2 regions of the Paenibacillus sp. FSL H8-0122 genome follow, and region 1 is predicted to be linked to the other one. Evidence: predicted binding sites of a transcription regulator. Region 1 holds the regulator's gene; the other holds the start of a gene.
The links. Region 1 encodes NrdR, which represses ribonucleotide reductase genes. Its sites were predicted from a motif close to AACACNATATATNGTGTT; they were not measured.
Positions count from the first base shown of each region.

Region 1 (9,364 bases):
ATTGTAGCCTTCAAAATCTCCAGCGATCTGGAGCGGATGGGTGATCTGGCACTGGATGTAGCCAAGGTAACGATGCGCATTCAGGGACAGCAGCTGATTAAGCCGCTTGTGGATATTCCGCGCATGGCTGAGCTTGTCACGATCATGACCACAGAGGCTATTCAGTCTTATCTGGACGAGAATACGGATCTGGCCTACAAAATGGCGCAGGATGACGATCAGGTCGATGGCCTGTACAGCGCGATGATTAACGAACTGTACACTTATATGGTTCAGAAGCCTGAAACAGTGAATCAGGCGATGCTGCTCACACTGGTTGGCCGTTACATTGAGCGGATTGCCGATCATGCCACGAATATTGGCGAGAGTGTAGTGTATCTGGTTACAGGTAAACGTCCGGATTTGAATCAATAAAAGCACAGCGTACGACAGCAAGCCTTCATTCCCGGGGGCTTGCTTTTTTTTGTGCAAGGCGATTTCAACTTGGTGCGGAGCATATGTTACTATGTAAGGAGAAAGCAAGAAAAAGGCGAGGTGCTAGTGTGGACAAGCTGATACTCATTGATGGAAATAATATCATTTACCGGGCGTTCTTCGCCATGCCGCCGCTGACGAATACAGCGGGACAACAGACGAATGCGGTATACGGTTTCACGACGATGCTGCTGCGTCTGCTGGAGGAGCATAAACCGACACATATGATTGTGGCCTTCGACGCGGGGAAGATTACCTTCCGGCATGAAGGCTATGAGGAGTATAAGGGCGGGCGCCAGAAGACCCCGCCGGAGCTGTCCGAGCAGTTCCCGCTGCTCAAGGAGCTGCTGAAGGGTCTGGGGGTTCCGCAATTCGAGATTGCAGGCTACGAGGCTGACGATATTATCGGCACCATCTCCAGGGAAGCGGATGCCGCCGGCCGTCAGGTGATGATTGTGTCCGGGGATAAGGATATGCTGCAGCTGGCTTCCGAGCATAGCACCATAGCGCTGGTGCGCAAGGGAGTTACGGAAGTGGAGCTCTACGGACCTAAGCAGATCCGTGACAAATATGATCTCACCCCTGAGCAGATCATTGATCTGAAGGGGCTGATGGGCGATGCCAGCGACAATATTCCCGGGGTGCCGGGAGTCGGAGAGAAGACAGCGCTTAAGCTGCTCCAGCAGTTCGGATCGGTGGAGGGCGTGCTGGCCGGAACCGGTGAGCTGAAGGGGAAGATGAAGGAGAAGCTGGAAGAACACGCGGACAGCGCCGTCATGAGCAAAAAGCTGGCGACGATCTACCGCGAGGTTCCGCTTGAGCATACGTGGGAGGATATGGTGTTCAGCGGGATTAACACGGACACGGCTGGGCCTGCGCTCGCCAAGCTAGAATTCCGCTCGCTGCTGGAACGCCTGTCGCTGAGCGCCTATTCGCATGCGGCGGACGGCGGTCTGTCCGGCCCCGCAGCGGTGGAAGCGGCAGAGCTTACGATTACGATCGTTGAAGAAGCCGGCATAGGCGGGCTGGTTCAGGCACTGCCGGGCATCTCCGCCCTGCATGTGGAATCTAACGGGGAGAACCCGCACCGTTCCGAAGTGATCGGCCTCGGGCTGTCTTCGCCGGAGCAGCATTATTTTGTGCCTTTTGCCCTGCTGAAGAGTAAGGCTGCGGCACCTCTGCTGGACTGGCTCGGTGACGAGCAGGCGCCGAAGAGCGGGTATGATCTGCACCGTGCCGATCTGGCGCTGCATTGGCAGGGGATTGCTTTTGCCGGAGCCGCTAACGATGTTCAGCTTGCCGCTTACCTGCTGGACCCGACCGAAGCGAGCCAGAATCTGAATGACCTGACCACGAAATACGGCCTGCCCCGCTTGTCGCCGGATGAGGATGTCTTCGGTAAAGGGGCCAAATATAGAATTCCTGAGCTTAAGATTCTTGGTGAGCATGTCGCCCGTAAGAGTGCGACCGTGCTAGGCATTGTGCAGAAGCAGCAGGTGGAGCTGGACAAGACGGACATGACCGGTCTGTTCCAGGACCTGGAGATGCCGCTGTCACGGATTCTCGCCGATATGGAGAAGCAGGGCATTGCTGTAAACAAGGATGATCTCGTCCAGCTCGGTAAGGAATTTGAAGCCCAAATCTCCCGGCTGGTCACTGAGATCTACTCTGCCTGCGGAACCGAATTCAATCTTAATTCTCCGAAGCAGCTGGGCGAGGTTCTGTTCGTGAAGCTGGGTCTGCCGGTCGTGAAGAAGACGAAGACCGGGTATTCGACGGATGCCGAGGTACTGGAAAAGCTTGCGCCTTATCATGACGCCGTGCGCCTGATCCTGCAATACCGATCCATTGCCAAGCTGCAATCCACGTATGTGGAAGGTCTGATGAAGGAAATCTCGCCGGAGACCGGCAAGGTACACACCTTCTACCGGCAGACGATTGCCGCCACGGGCCGGCTAAGCAGCCAGTTCCCGAACCTGCAGAATATTCCGATCCGGCTCGAAGAGGGCCGCAAGATCCGTAAGGTATTCGTCCCCTCCGAGCCGGGCTGGTCGATTCTGGCGGCGGATTACTCGCAGATCGAGCTGCGTGTGCTGGCGCATATCTCGGGTGATGAGCGGATGAAGGAAGCTTTTGTAGAGGATATGGATATCCATACCAAGACAGCTATGGACGTATTCGGCGTTCCTGCCGAGAGTGTGGACAGCAATATGCGCCGCTCCGCCAAAGCGGTTAACTTCGGCATTGTGTACGGCATCAGCGATTACGGCCTGTCGCAGAACCTGAACATTCCCCGTAAGGAAGCTGCCCGGTTCATTGAACAGTATTTCGACGTGTTCCAGGGTGTGCGCCGTTACATGGATGATATTGTGGTCGAGGCCCGTAAGCAGGGGTATGTGACTACGCTGCTGGAGCGCCGCCGTTATCTGCCGGAGATTAATGCGAAGAACTTCAATCTGCGTTCCTTCGCAGAACGTACGGCGATGAATACGCCGATCCAGGGAACCGCTGCGGATATTATCAAGCTGGCCATGGTCCATATGGATAAGGCGCTGCATGAGCGCGGCCTGAAGAGCCGGATGCTGCTCCAGGTACACGATGAGTTAGTGTTCGAGGTGCCGGAGGAGGAGCTGGAAGAGATGAAGCAGCTGCTGCCTGAGGTGATGGCCGGAGCGCTGCAGCTGTCTGTTCCGCTGAAGGCAGAGGTAAGTTATGGCAGCAACTGGTACGAAGCGAAATAGGCTCCCCGCACATGGCAGATATCCGGTATAATGGAGTAGAGGTGAGCCATGATGCCGGAATTGCCGGAAGTCGAAACAGTCAGAAGAACACTTAATGAGTTAATTACAGGTAAGCAGATAGAGCATGTCACCGTCCGGCTGCCGCGGATTATTCAGCGCCCGGATGATATTCAGGCCTTTGCCCATATGCTGGCCGGCCATAGTGTGGTTACAGTTGAACGCAGAGGCAAGTTTCTGCGGTTCGTCTTTGACGGGCTGGTGATGGTCTCCCATCTGCGGATGGAGGGCCGTTACGGAGTGTACCGTGAGGGCGAACTGCTGGACAAGCATACGCATGTTATTTTCCATTTCACAGATGGGACGGAGCTGCGTTATACGGATGTGCGCCAATTCGGGACGATGCATCTGTTCCAGCCGGGAGAGGATCTGCAGCTGAAGCCGCTGAACAAGCTGGGGCAGGAGCCGCTGGATGCCGATTTCACGCTGGAGCGGTTCAAGGAGATTGTCGCCAAGCGGAGCACCAAGATCAAGCCGCTGCTGCTCAATCAGGAATATATAGTAGGTATCGGCAATATTTATGTAGATGAGTCCCTGCACCGTGCAGGCATCCACCCGGAGGAGACCGCGAAATCCCTCACGGAGGATCAGTTGGCCAGACTGCACCATGCTATCGTCGCAACGCTGACGGAAGCGGTGAATGCCGGAGGCTCCTCGGTGAAGTCGTATGTCAACGGCCAGGGGGAGAGCGGAAGCTACCAGGATCAGCACAAGATCTACGGACGCAAGGATCAGCCGTGTGCCACCTGCGGCACGCTGATTGAGAAGAGCGTGGTCGGCGGACGGGGAACGCATTATTGTCCCCGCTGCCAGCCGGTACCTGTATTGATTCTATGATTTTTATTTAGAGTCAGCGCTGCATTTACAGCCCGTTTCCGGATTAGTTACACCTGAGTTACAACCGTTATGTATAAAGGCAGGCACTTCCTGCCCGTCCCGCCCATATAATGTGTGAAGATTGCTGATTATGGCGAAACGGAGATCCGGCTTGGATACTTAATCCACCGGCTCCGGTTCTTCACGGGAGGGATTGCGGGTGCTTAGCCCATTGTTGTCACTGCTGTTGCTTGCGTTTGCGCTTAGTCTGGATGGATTTGGTGTAGGCATTACATATGGACTGCGTAAAATGAAAATTCCCCTGCTCTCCATTATCATTATCTCGCTCTGTTCAGGGGTCGTCATTTATGGTTCTATGCAGGTCGGCGTGCTGCTGGCCAAGGTAGTCTCCCCGAATGCCGCTTCCAGTGTCGGAGCGGTTATTCTCGTCTTAATGGGCTGCTGGTCCCTGTTCCAGATGCTGACGCAGAAGGAGAAGGAGCAGGAAGAGCCTGCGCCGGCAGCCGATAAAGGCTATTCGGGGCAGGAGACCAGGCAGGAGACGGCTGCTGCCGCACAACTTGCTGAGACAGAGCTGAAGCCGGCCGTATTCTCGCTGGAGCTTCGCCATCTGGGCGTGGTTATACAGATTCTCCGCACACCATCTTCTGCGGATATGGATGCCTCGGGGAGCATCTCCTCCATGGAAGCCATGATTCTGGGGATTGCGTTGTCGCTGGATGCCTTCGGAGCCGGTCTTGGTGCAGCGTTGCTCGGATTCAGCCCGTGGTCCACCTCGCTGATGATCGCTGTATTCAGCGGGACCTTTCTGCTGATGGGGATGAAGACAGGACTGAGATTATCAGGCAGCTACTGGATGAAGCATGCGGCTGCGCTGCCCGCGATATTATTAATTGTAATGGGTATAATGAAGTTATTATGAGGTGAGTACATGATTATAGGCTTAACCGGAGGCATCGCTTCGGGAAAAAGCACCGTGTCTGCACTGTTTGTCCGCAAGGGAGCTGCGCTGGTGGATGCTGATGTCATCGCCCGAGAGGTGATGCTCCCCGGACACCCGGTACTGGCGGCAGCGGTGGAGGCTTTTGGAGACCGCATCCTGCTGCCTGACGGTTCGCTGGACCGGGCAGGTCTTGGCGAGATTGTCTTCCGGGACCCGGAGGCGCTTAAGACACTGAATAACCTGACCCATCCGGCAATCCGCAGGGAGATCACGGACAGGATGTATGCGCTTGAACAGGAGAATCCGCAACGGCTGGTCATTGTGGATATTCCGCTGCTCTTCGAATCAGAGCTGGATTCCTTGTTTGATCAGATTATTGTGGTCTATGTTCCGAGGAGGGTGCAGTTAGCCCGCCTCATGGAGCGCAGCGGAATGAAGCTGGAACAGGCGGAGGACCGGCTGCGGTCCCAGATGGATATTGAACTGAAGCGCAGGAAAGCAACATTTGTGATCGACAATAGCGGTGATCTGGAGTCTGCAGAGCTTCAGGTTGCCCGGCTCTGGGACAGGCTGGGCCTGATATGATGAAGTGGCTGCGTAAAAAAAGAGTTCTGCTGCTGCTGTTCATCGGCTTCACCGCGATCCTGTTTCTTGGCTCCAACTGGATGTCATGGTTTTATCCTATTCATTATAAAGCAGAGATCCGCCAGCACAGCCAGACGTATGAGATGGACCCGTTTCTGGTGGCGTCCATCATCCGTGTGGAGACCAATTATAAGACCGGCCGCGAATCCAAAAAAGGCGCACTGGGGCTCATGCAGCTCATGCCGGATACCGCCAAGTGGGCGCTCGAAAAGGCCAAGCTCCCCGACGTGTCGCTGGAGCGGCTGAAGCAAGAGCCCTCCTCCAATATTGAACTGGGCACCTGGTATTTGTCTACGCTGTCCAAGCAGTTCGACGGCAACCGTATAGCGGTCATAGCCGCCTATAATGCCGGGCCCGGTAAGGTGCAGAGCTGGTTGGATGAAGGGCAATGGGACGGAACAGAAGCCTCTGTGAAGGACATTCCGTTCGGTGAGACGCGTCACTACGTGCAGCGTGTAATTTATTATTATGATCAATACACCGAGCTCTACAGTGAGTTCTAGGGTGCTTGTTACTTCTGCTGCTGTTATGTAAAAAGAAGCATCAAACGGCCGGAGGCCGTTCGATACTTCTTAGGCAAGCTCATGTCGCGCTTAGCAGGTTATTATTTGTACTGACCTGCCAATTGCTGTTCAGCCAGGGTTACAAGACGTTTAGTGATGTAACCACCGATCGAACCGTTTTCGTAAGAAGTTTTATTGCCTTGGTATCCGTCTGGGGAGAGGGTGATACCTAGTTCCTGGGCAACTTCATATTTCAGTTGTTCCAAGGCACCGCGTGAGTTTGGAGCTACCAGGTTATTGGAGTTGTTATTTTGGCTCATTGCTGTTCACCTCCTATCGGTTGGTAACTGTATTATGTGCCGGACATGTCAGATTCATAACAACAAATAAACGGTGTTTTCTGGAAATTAAATTAATCCCGCATAGCCCTTGTGTATCAAGGGGCGGGGCCTGACCATTCTAATGATGAGGAAGTGAAGAAGCTTATGAAATGTCCTTACTGCGACCACACCAATACCAAAGTCCTGGACTCGCGCCCGGCCAATGAGAATAAGTCCATCCGCCGCAGGCGGGAATGCGAGCTGTGCAGCCGCCGTTTCACCACCTTCGAGATGATTGAAGAGACCCCCCTGATTGTGATCAAAAAAGGCGGCAGCCGTGAAGAGTTCAGCCGTGACAAAATCCTCCGTGGCCTGATCCGTGCCTGCGAGAAGCGTCCGGTCCCTGTTGAGCGCCTGGAGGTCATCGTATCCGAGGTGGAAAAAAGCCTGCGCGGCATCGCCCTCGCCGAGATCGAGAGCCGCCAGATCGGCGAGCTGGTCATGGAGCAGCTCTACCCTGTCGACGAGGTAGCCTACGTCCGCTTCGCGTCCGTGTACCGCCAGTTCAAGGACATTAACATGTTCATGAAGGAACTGAAGGGACTGCTGTCCAAGAACACGGAGGAGCTGGACGGGCTGTAAGCGGTTTAGGGAGTAGAGGGGTTTGATTGGGGTAGCGGGGCTGGCTCTGGGGTTATAGGGCCAGTTCCCGGGTAGGGCGTTTGTCCTCAAAAATAATTTCGAAAAAGTGTTGACACTGAAAGCAGATTTCTGTATTATATAGAAGTCGCCTACGAAACACATTGATGAATAAGCGGCTTGAGCTTATCACTAAGGTTAGATTTTAGAATACATAATGTAATTCTAAATTGGCAAAATTGTAAAATTATGGGGCCATAGCTCAGCTGGGAGAGCGCATCGCTGGCAGCGATGAGGTCAGGGGTTCGATCCCCCTTGGCTCCACCAATTTCATACGGACTCTTAGCTCAGTTGGTAGAGCAGTAGACTCTTAATCTATTTGTCCAGGGTTCGAGCCCCTGAGAGTCCATCACATGAAGAACGGCAGAGATGCTGTTCTTTTGCTGTTTCAGGGGATGCGGATGATTAAGTGGGGGAACAGCAAGGGCTTGAGATCCATTCCCGAACCGTGAACCCCCGAACCTCAACTGCGAAGTATGGTTTCCGTCTATATCCTTCGGTTCTAAATGTGTCTAAAGGACTGCTACGGACTCCACAGCCCTTATTTTCTCTATTCAACATAATTAAAAGGGCTAACGGACCTTATCGCGCTTATTGTTTCATCACCATCCATATATGAGATGAAATCTAGTAAATAGCGCCATCTGAGTCCGTAAGCTTGGTGAAATTGTGCTTTTTGTAGAAATAGGCGCGCCTCGGTCCGTTACAGCTGATTGATACCTCTACTTCTCACGCTCACAGCCACGGAATTCAAGTGTTTTTACCATATCAGCTTTATAATTATGCTCCTAAACATACGTTACACTCTAAGCTGATATGTCCGGTTGCGCTGCTGTCCTCCAGCGACATCCAGTAACTGTTGTTCGACCAAATGATGCAGAATTCGTCTGGAGTGCCTGTCCGTTACCCTGAGATGCTTAGCAAGCTCCAAAGGTGTGAATGCCCTGAGCAGACGTCTTGCGTAACGAAGGGTCTCCGCTTCGAGCCAAGTTAAGGTGGAAGCAACATCCGTCGCAATGAATTTGCCGATAAAAGACAACACCAACTGTTGACATTGCTTGGGTTCTTCGATAATCGAAGCCTTGAATCTCAATCCCGCCTTTTGCACCTCCAGGCATATAAGCTAAGTCCAGATAGCGGTACCCGTTATTGAAATCACGCACTTCCCATTCTGGAAACAAATGATCGAAATTGCCTATTGCCGGAAACCATACCTTGCGGAGAAATTCAACTGTTCCGTGGCCTAATCCTTTGCCAAGTAGCTCCTTTCGCCTGTGGTTGCTCTCATTCTTAAGATTGCTAACTAACCATTCCTCGTACTGCTGCTCAAATCGCGGCATCCGTACTCCTCCTCGAACGCTCAACTTAGTGTTTATTTTTCCCGCAAAAAAGCCGCCTCAATACTCAACCCTCTCCAAGAAACTAACTCGGAAGGGGCAAAGCATTACAAGCGGCGTGTGCTTCACAACCTATGTTTCTTATTATAGCGCTACAAATCCAGGAATCAATAAGTTATACTACCCTTAAGTCCTCATAGGAGGCTGAAATCAGACATGCTTGTGCCAAAAAGAATGGAAAAACAAACAACTAATGGGCTAGCTGAAGATGACTATTCAATTGACGATATTCTTGAATCTGAAGGTATACTGACGCCTAATGAAGCAAAAGAACTGTACAATGAGATTCGGAGAATGCGTGAGGAAGAGTGGAATTGATAAAAGGGGAGAGTCTGATGACTAAGAATGAACAAGCCAGATTATTCAAAGTAACCTTAAGCGACTGGAACGGTGCGGTGCGTGGACGGCCGAACCGGAGGATTGCAATATCTGCAAAGGCATCGCTGTAGGATCTTGCGGCAGTTACGAATACCCCCAAACATAAGCTGCTCCTCTTATTCGATTATGGCGATGAGTGGAGAATGATTATTCAATATCTGGGAGAGACAGAAGTGAAGCCGGGACAAAAGCTGCCTATGATTACGGAGATCGAGGGAGAGGCACCGGATCAACATGGAGATTTTGATGATGCTGAAGACGAAGAGGATGAAGAGGCATAACTGGATATAAGATCCAGATCGGACAGGTATTAAAATCACGGGTGCGGTAGTCGGAGAAATGATGGAGGAATTAATCCACGTTATCCGGA
Region 1 covers NZ_JBBOTB010000001.1:4,242,231-4,251,594, reverse strand. Annotated here, with positions in the region: gene phoU (phosphate signaling complex protein PhoU) at 1-414, shown strand, start outside; gene polA (DNA polymerase I) at 543-3,215, shown strand; gene mutM (DNA-formamidopyrimidine glycosylase) at 3,267-4,109, shown strand; gene NSS64_RS18425 (manganese efflux pump) at 4,309-5,031, shown strand; gene coaE (dephospho-CoA kinase) at 5,041-5,637, shown strand; gene NSS64_RS18415 (lytic transglycosylase domain-containing protein) at 5,637-6,200, shown strand; gene NSS64_RS18410 (alpha/beta-type small acid-soluble spore protein) at 6,302-6,520, opposite strand; gene nrdR (transcriptional regulator NrdR) at 6,686-7,162, shown strand; tRNA gene NSS64_RS18400 (tRNA-Ala) at 7,411-7,486, shown strand; tRNA gene NSS64_RS18395 (tRNA-Lys) at 7,496-7,568, shown strand; partial or broken gene NSS64_RS18390 (transcriptional regulator) at 8,019-8,559, opposite strand; gene NSS64_RS18385 (hypothetical protein) at 8,773-8,934, shown strand; gene NSS64_RS18380 (hypothetical protein) at 9,138-9,275, shown strand.

Region 2 (9,364 bases), 3.3 Mb from region 1:
GAATAGCAATTCTTGCCGTCAGCGGGTCAAGCACGGTACCGGCACCAATCACGGCGCGGCCCCCGTATTCGTCAACCAGGCGCTTGATCGCTACTTCGGCTCCCGGAGTCGTGAAGGTAACTTCAATATTATTCAGTCCGCCCTCGATACAAGCCACCGACATGGCATAAGCATCATCGGCATTATCCGCACGGATAACAGCTACTACGCCAACAGAGGTGATATTCTGCAATACTTTGATTTTCTTCATGGTTGTTACTTCCTCTCTGGTTATATTCCACTTAGAATATTTATTTAGATAAATTAATTTATCTATTTTACTAACATCAGGCTTTATCCTTCTAAGAAAATAGTAATAACATTGCCGCTAACAGTCAATATATATTTATTCAGGAAGCGTTATTAATCCTTCAAAAATCTTCGAAAACGCTTATGTATCAAGGTCAAATGAATCTCCCCCCCTGTTTCCTGTGCAAAATAAGCCCGCAGAATGAGCATTGCTATATTGTACAAAACCGTTTTATGTGATAATTTCAACTTATATTTTATTCTAAACCATAATAACGTGTTCATTTTAGGAGGAACTATTCATGAACAAACAGCTGGATGCAGTCACCTTCGGGGAGCCGATGGCCATGTTCTACGCCAATGAAGCCGGCCCCCTGCATGAGGTCACTTCTTTCTCCAAGGCGCTGGCAGGTGCGGAGAGCAATGTAGCCACCGGATTATCACGCCTGGAGCATCTGACCGGTTATGTGACTAAGCTTGGCGAAGACAACTTCGGCCAGTTCATCACCTCGGCGCTGAACAAGGAGAAGATCGATACCGCAAGCATCACAACTACCAAGGAGTTCTCCACGGGCATGCTGATCAAATCCAAGGTACTCACTGGAGATCCCAAGGTGGAATATTTCCGCAAAAATTCCGCCGCCTCCAAGCTGAGTCTCGCCGACTTCGATGAAGATTACTTCGCTTCCGCAGGCCATCTGCATGTGACCAGCATCTCTTCCGCACTCTCGGCTTCGTGTCACGAGTTCTCGCTGCATGCCATGGAGTTCATGAAGCAGCGCGGCAAGACTGTATCACTGGACCCGAATCTGCGCCCGACCCTGTGGCCGGACACTGAAACTATGGTCAATACGATCAACGATCTGGCTACCCGCTGCGACTGGTTCCTGCCCGGCCACGGAGAAGGTAAAATCCTCACCGGCCTTGAGACTCCAGAGGAGATTGCCGGGTACTATCTGGAGCGCGGCGTATCCCTTGTAGTGATCAAGCTCGGTCCCGAAGGCGCTTACTACAAGACCTCCGCTGGTGAAGAGGGTTATGTGGACGGCTTCAAGGTCGAGCAGGTTGTCGATACAGTCGGCGCCGGAGACGGCTTCGCGGTTGGGGTAATCAGCGCCATGCTGGAGAAGCTCAGCGTAGCAGAAGCCGTGAAGCGCGGCAATGCGATCGGCGCACTCGCCGTGATGTCGCCTGGCGATATGGACGGCCTGCCGACCCGCGCCCGGCTGGAGGAGTTCATGAGCGCTGGCGTATAGCCAATGAGCAGGTGCTCTGCTGCCGGCAGCGCCCGGCTTCAGCATGAACACACATTAGCACAACAAAAAGGGTGTCCCTGAGCCGGCAGACGGCTGGGACACCCTTTTGCATATGTTATTGACTTACGGACCGGAGAGCCGTTATTTGGGGAATTGACTGCACTATAGCAAGCCTAACGGACTCAGATGACGTTAAGCTGCACTTTTCGCGCCATCCAGCGCCCTAAATAGCCATTTAACGGCTCCTGTGTCCGTAAAACTTACACCCCCCTTATTTTCCGCACAATAACGGCCCCTGGGTCCGTAAAGCCGTGGATTCTGAGCAGATTTCCTATCTGTTGTCACCACGATGGACCTTTCGCCGCCCGCCCTGCTCTATTCCGGCTTAGCCGGCGGTTGCACAGAATCGCCCTGCTGCAAGGAAGGCGGGAATCTGTAGGTGATGGGCATCGCGCTGTCTGCATCATTGATCAATGAGAGCATGATCTTCGCTGCCTGCATCCCCATCTCGTAGGCAGGCTGGCGGATCGTTGTAATATCAGGATTATAGATCCGGGCGAATTCGGCATCGTCGATGCCGATGACCGACAACTGGCCGGGGATCGCAATGGCATTGCGGTTCGCATATTTAAGAATTTCGCCCAGCACCAGATCATTGGCGGCAAGCAGCGCCGTCGGCGGCTGGGGCAGCTGTAACAGCTCGTCCAGTGCGGAAGCGATATCTTCGCGCGACACACTGCGCATATACGAACCCAGCAGAGGCAGACCTGCTTCCTCCATCGCTTTTTTGTACCCGCTCATTCGCTCCTTGCGCGGGGTGATCGCATGTACGCCAAGCGGCAAGGATAGAATAGCAATCGCTTCATGGCCGTGGCCGGTCAGCTCCCGGATAGCGGTCTTCACCGCCATTTCATTATCCAGCAGCAGGCTCTGGGTCGTAATCCCGTCAACCAGCCGGTCCATGAAGACCAGCGGATATTCCGCTTCAATTAATCTGGTATAAGGCGCAGGCTGATCTCCAGCCGGGAAAATAATCAGGCCATCCACCTGACGGGCGACCAGCGTCTCCACATAAGTATTCTCCTTGTCCGCATTCTCATCAGAGTTGCAGATAATCACCTGGATACCGTGGCGCTGCAGCTCATTCTCGATGGCCCGGATACACTGAATGGACAGCGAATAATCTATATTGGCCACAATAATGCCAACCATATGCGTGCGGTTCTGCTTGAGACTGCGGGCAAGTCCATTGGGCTGGTAATTCAGCTCATCGATAACCTCGGCAATACGGTTTTTGGTCGCCTCACTCATATATTTGAACCGTTTATTCAAAAATTGCGAGACTGTGCTTTTCGATACGCCCGCTTTCCGGGCCACATCCTCAATAGTCAGCTTCTTCATTGATCCCGCTCCACTCTTCGATATCGAACTCCAGAAGTAAACACAAATCAAGTTTACTTAGAGATATTATCAAAAAGTATAGCTTTTTTTTAGTAAATTATCTATATGATCCACGTAAAATAATTAGGAGCCCCTTCACTTCCCTGTCTTGGCAGGATCAATCTGCTGTCCGTATTCCTGATAGTACCATTCATAGTACCACTGCTGACCGAGGAGCAAAACGATATCCGCTTTCCGCTTCTTACCGTTCACTTCATAAATAGCCGTCTGCTGCTGGCCTTGAACGTCGATGCCGATTTTGCTGCTTATATTCTGTATCGCTCCAGTAGCAATATCGTACAGACTGCCATGAACGTCAAAACCATTCTTTTTATCATCACTGTAATATACAAGCAGCATCTCGCTATTAGTTTTATCAAAAGCAATAAAGGATCTGTACAAGGAATATTTGTCACCTAAGCTGCTTAAATCCAGCAGTTCCTGCGGGGCTATTGTTTCTCCAGCTGCGGCTGCTTTTAAATTCAATACGGATAACTTTTCAGGTGTCATTCCTACCCCTTTACCCAAAGTGATCGTTCCGATACCCAGCACTACATAGTTACCTCCATCGCAGATCCCCGTTAATTCATAATATTTCTGCGAGCCACCCGCATAGAGCGGAAGAGTATATATCCGCTTAGCTGTGGCTTCAGATAACTCGGCCTGACCTTTGGGAGACAGATACAATGTGTAAGGCTCTGTAGGATGGGTGTATTTGGGCTTGCTGTAATTTACCATCGGAGGCGGCGGCGACCAGACAATCCCGGCGTTGGTCTCAACGGCACGCGCACGTGTCTTGTCTCTGTTCATGGGCAGGGGCATGTAGTACTTCACTCCACCAAGCTCGAACTCCGCAGAACCAACCGGCGGGTTGTAGGCTTGCGGCGATGTTGGTGAAGCAGCATTCTGCGTAGCCGAAGGAGGCGCCGACGGCGTAACCACAGCCGCTCCCGAGCCAGGCTTAAAGACCGCTGCCAGCCTCCCTGCCGGATCGAGGCCGGCCCCTGGGCCAAACGGCCAGATCAGCGCGGCGAGCAGCAGGACGGCTGCCAGTCCGCCGAAGGCGGCCATACGGCTGAAGCGGCGGCGTAGTCCGATTATGCCCGGTGATCCTTCTGCCGCAGCCTCTTCAATCCGCGCCATGAGCTGTGGCGTGAATCCAGGCTCTGCAAGCGGGCTCCGCCCGGCTTGCCTGTACCAGTCCTTCTCCCCGCTCATCACCTTCACTTGCTCCTTCTCTTGTCTCGTCTTCACAGGTTTTCCTCCTTTATCGCCGTTCTCACTTTCTCTCTGGCCCGTCCGAGCCGGGATTTGACCGTCCCCTGCGCGATCCCGAGCAGCGCGGACATCTCAGCAACCGGAAGATCCTGCTGGATATCCAGCACCAGCACCTCTCTGTACTTGTCCGGCAGGGCCATAATAATCTCCCAGATCCGGTTGGCGTATTGATTGCCGATGGCCTCTTGTTCTGCGGACAGGGTGCCTCCATGATCCTGATAGCTGCCCAGCGGAGTGAACCTCCGCCAGAAGCTGTTGCGCCGTAAGCTGAACGCGGTGTTGCGCGTGATGGTCAGCAGCCAGGTTTTCAGGGTGGCCTGTCCCCGGTACTTGCCGATGCTCTTGTAGGCCTTCAGGAATACCTCCTGGCTGATGTCGCTGGCCTGCTCCCGGCTGCGGGTTAAGACAAAAGCATAATTCCATACGTCCTGGCCGTAGGTCTCCATCATCTCGCGAAGCGATACCGATGAGGCACAGGTCATGCTATACGTTAGTTCTTTACTCTGCATGTTCTCTCCCCTCTCACCTAATAAGACTCCTGCCGGCGGATATGGTTCCCTGTTATTGTAAAACTGAATATGCGGATTGCACTTTCTGCAATAGAATTGCCGATATTTTCCGTTAATCTCCATTCTATTGTATTTCCTGCATTAGAATCTGAAGAATCTGCTCAATCAGCCGCTGTTAGCTGAAATCAAGTGTACAAAATACAACAGATCTGATTTCCTCCTGAATTTAAGGAGCATCTAATGTACGAAGTGCAATGAAATCCAGATCCCCCGAAGGCTAAACGCTTTCAAAAATCACAGCCGTTTCCCCTTCCCGGGAGCCCCTGTCTGCACCATTCCACAGCCCCGCAAATTGCTTTAAAAAAATACTAATTAATTATAAGAGAATAGAATGCAGGCGGGGCGTGGGATTGGCGGTTTTAAGCTCTGTTTTGAGGGGCCGCAGAGGTCTGTCTGTCTCTTGACTTTTCAATATATGGTATATAAAATGATTAAGCATTACTAAATATAGTGTATATAAGAGTAAAGCCCATAAATCTAGTGATTTCGCCCAAGTTCATTTGTCAAGTAGAAAGAGCTGTAGAATGGGCTACATGTTATAGGAGGTTAGGAGCCATGTTGATTGCTTACGATTCCAAGACCGGCAACGTCAGAAGATTCATTAATAAACTGAAGCTTCCGGCGGTTCAAATCGAAGAGCATATGACGATCGACGAGCCTTACGTGCTTGTTACATACACTACCGGATTTGGACAGATTCCAGAGAAGGTGTCAACATTCCTTGAACGAAACCACTCCAGGCTCAAAGGCATCGCCGCGAGCGGCAACAAAAACTGGGGTGAGCTATACGCGCACAGCGCAGACTTAATTGCACAGCGTTACAACGTACCGGTGGTCGGCAAGTTTGAATTGTCGGGAACCTTCGGGGACGTACAGCGCATAAAACAGGAGGTGGACCGGGTTGCGGCATATTGAATTGAACAACATGTTGATGAAGAGAGACGAAAGCGGCTTTTTCCAATTGGATAAGGACCAGGAAGCAGTAGCCGAGTTCATGCAGGATGTGGAGCGGCGCAGCCTGACCTTCACAGATACGAAAGCCAAGATTGATTATATGATTGCCAATGACTACTACGAGGACCTGTACGACCGCTACTCCGCTGCTGAGATGGAGGATGTCTACCGGATCGCCCATGAATATAATTTCCGCTTCCCTTCCTATATGGCGGCTTCCAAGTTCTATACCGACTATGCCGTCAAAAGCAATGACCGTAAGCAGTACCTGGAGCATTATCCGGACCGCGTAGCGGTAGTGGCTCTGCATCTGGGACGGGGTAACGTAGAGACTGCCCGTACACTGGCCCGTTCGATGATGGAACAGCGCCTGCAGCCGGCGACACCAACCTTCCTCAATGCCGGTAAAAGCCGCCGCGGCGAGATGGTCTCCTGCTTCCTGCTGGAAATGGACGACTCGCTCAATTCGATCAACTATGTGCTGAACACCTGCATGCAGCTGTCGAAAATCGGGGGCGGCGTTGCGGTCAATCTGTCCAAGCTGCGCTCGCGCGGCGAGACGATTAAAGGTGTCGAGGATGCGGCCAAAGGCATCATGCCTGTCCTGAAGCTCATGGAAGACGGCTTCTCCTATGCGGACCAGATGGGCCAGCGTAAGGGTTCGGGTGCGGCTTATTATAATATTTTCGGCTGGGATGTACTGGAGTTCCTGGACAGCAAGAAGATTAACGCCGACGAACGGACACGCCTGAAGACGTTGTCTATCGGCCTGATCGTGCCTAACCGCTTCTACAAGCTCGCACAGGATAATCAGCCGCTGCATGTGTTCGCTCCTTACACGGTCTACAAGGCGTACGGTACGCATCTGGATGACATGGATCTGGACGTTATGTATGATACCCTGCTCGCTGATCCGCGCGTGAAGAAAAAAATCGCCATGAGCGCACGCGACATGCTGACCAAGATCGCCATGATCCAGCTTGAATCGGGCTATCCGTATATTATGAACAAGAGTAATGCCAATAACGCCCATGCCCTGCGTAATGTGGGCCAGATCAAGATGTCCAACCTGTGCACCGAGATTTTCCAATTGCAGGAGACTTCAGAGATTAACGACTACGGTCAGCAGGACGAGATCCGCCGCGATATCAGCTGCAACCTGGCTTCCCTCAACATTGTGAACGTGATGGAGCACGGCAAGATTCGTGAATCCGTACATGAGGGCATGCTGGCACTGACGGCTGTCAGCGATATGACTACGGTCTCCAACGCTCCGGGCGTAGCTAAAGCGAACAAGGAAATGCACTCCGTAGGTCTGGGAGTAATGAACCTGCACGGGTATTTTGCCAAGAACAAGGTGGCTTATGAGAGTGAGCAGGCCCGTGATTTCGCACGCACCTTCTTCATGACCATGAACTATCATTCGATTGAGAAAAGTATGGAGATTGCCGCCGAGACAGGTGAGACCTTCTATGGCTTCGAGCAGTCCGACTACGCCAGCGGCGTGTATTTCGACCGTTATCTGACTACAGACTACCGTCCGGTTACGGCAAAAGCGCAGGAGCTGTTCGAGGGGATCTACATTCCTACTACAGAGGATTGGAAAGAGCTGCGTGACAAGGTGATGAAGCACGGCCTGTACCATGCCTACCGTCTGGCGATTGCGCCGACCGCAAGCATCTCGTACATCCAGAATGCGACCTCCAGCGTCATGCCGATTGTAGAGCAGATCGAGACCCGCACGTATGCCAACTCGACCACCTACTATCCGATGCCTTACCTGCGTCCGGACAATGTGTTCTATTATAAATCCGCCTACCAGATGGACCAGTTCAAGGTGATTGATCTGATTGCGGAGATTCAGCCTCATATCGACCAGGGTATCTCAACGGTTCTGCATGTGAACAGTGATGTTACAACCCGTGAGCTGGCCCGCTCTTACCTGTATGCGGCGCACAAAGGGCTGAAATCCCTGTACTACACCCGGACCAACAAATTGTCTGTCGAGGAATGCCTGGCCTGCTCCATCTAAGAGGAGCACAGGTACAGAAAGGGAGAATATACGATTATGAGCGCAATTCAAGCCGTGAACTGGAACCGTCCCGACGACGATTTCTCGCTGATGTTCTGGAACCAGAATATTATGCAGTTCTGGACCGACGACGAAATTCCATTATCCGATGACAAAATGTCCTGGCTCACGCTGAGTGAGATTGAAAAGGACTCTTATATGAAGGTGCTGGGCGGACTGACCCTGCTGGATACGATTCAGGGCGGCGTAGGGATGCCGCAGATTATGGAGCATGTGGACGGCTTGCAGCGCAAGGCGGTCCTTGGCTTCATGGGGATGATGGAGCAGATTCATGCGAAGTCGTACAGCAGCATTTTCACCACACTGGCTTCGACTGAACAGATTGACGGGATTTTCCGCTGGGTGGAGGACAATACGTTCCTGCAGTTCAAGGCGGAGACGATCTCGGAGTATTATCAAAAGATTGAGACGAAGAAAGACCTCTATCTGGCGATGTCCGCCTCGGTCCTGCTGGAGAGCTACCTGTTCTACAGCGGCTTCTTCTACCCGCTCTATCTGGCCGGTCAGGGCAAAATGACCTGCAGCGGCGAGATCATCGACCTGATCCTGCGCGATGAGAGCATCCACGGCGTCTATGTCGGCGTGCTGGCCCAGGAGATTTTTGAGGAGCTGTCCGATGAAGACCAGAGCGATGTCTACGAGACCCTGGTCGGCCTGCTGCGTCTGCTCCATGCGAACGAAGAACAGTACACCGAGCAGATCTACGCGCCGATCGGTCTGGTAGAGGAAGTGAAGACCTTCCTGCGCTACAATGCCAACAAGGCGATGATGAACCTCGGCCATGATCCGCTGTTCGATGAGGAAGAGATTAACCCGATCGTCCAGAACGGAATCAGCACCCACACGAAGCAACATGACTTCTTCTCGAAGAAGGGGAACGGGTATGTGCGGGCTATGAATGTGGAGCCTTTGCGGGATGAGGATTTTAATTTTTGAGTGGGTAGATTGAACTTGCAGTATCTTTATCTTGGGATAGTCATGACTCCAGAGAATGTTTGGACTTCCGGCCGCTGTTGTATACAGATTTCCTTGATTTAACCGCTGTTCGCGGTAGAAATCCGTATACAAAGGCGGACGCTACCGCTCCTACAGTTCCAAAATTCCCTTCCGCCATTCATCCCTTAATTTGTATATTACAAGTTCAATCTATTGGATGGTATGTAGAATAAGCACCCGGCAGCTTGGACAAGCTGCCGGGGCTTTTTTGTGAATACATTGCCGATCCCCGCAAAGATCCTGAGTAAGCATCGAAACCCAAGCTTCACTTTTCATTGAAACGGTACCGTCCCGAAAAGGAAGACAAAGCCGGTTCTACTTATGAGACCATATTGTTACTGGGACGTAGGAGTAGGAGTAGGAGTGGCTATTTTACAAGAAAGAGGTGTAACGGGATGGCGATACATATTCAGGAGTACGGAGACCCGGATGGGGCTTGTCTGATGGTCTTCCTGCATGGCGGGGGCGTGAGCGGGTGGATGTGGGAGAAG
Region 2 covers NZ_JBBOTB010000001.1:979,580-988,943, reverse strand. Annotated here, with positions in the region: gene NSS64_RS04380 (bifunctional 2-keto-4-hydroxyglutarate aldolase/2-keto-3-deoxy-6-phosphogluconate aldolase) at 1-250, opposite strand, end outside; gene NSS64_RS04375 (sugar kinase) at 591-1,544, shown strand; gene NSS64_RS04370 (LacI family DNA-binding transcriptional regulator) at 1,920-2,945, opposite strand; gene NSS64_RS04365 (hypothetical protein) at 3,081-4,238, opposite strand; gene NSS64_RS04360 (RNA polymerase sigma factor) at 4,235-4,771, opposite strand; gene nrdI (class Ib ribonucleoside-diphosphate reductase assembly flavoprotein NrdI) at 5,387-5,746, shown strand; gene nrdE (class 1b ribonucleoside-diphosphate reductase subunit alpha) at 5,733-7,817, shown strand; gene nrdF (class 1b ribonucleoside-diphosphate reductase subunit beta) at 7,854-8,813, shown strand; gene NSS64_RS04340 (alpha/beta fold hydrolase) at 9,269-9,364, shown strand, end outside.
Region 2: the regulator NrdR is predicted to act here: its motif matches at 5,269-5,286, upstream of nrdI (class Ib ribonucleoside-diphosphate reductase assembly flavoprotein NrdI).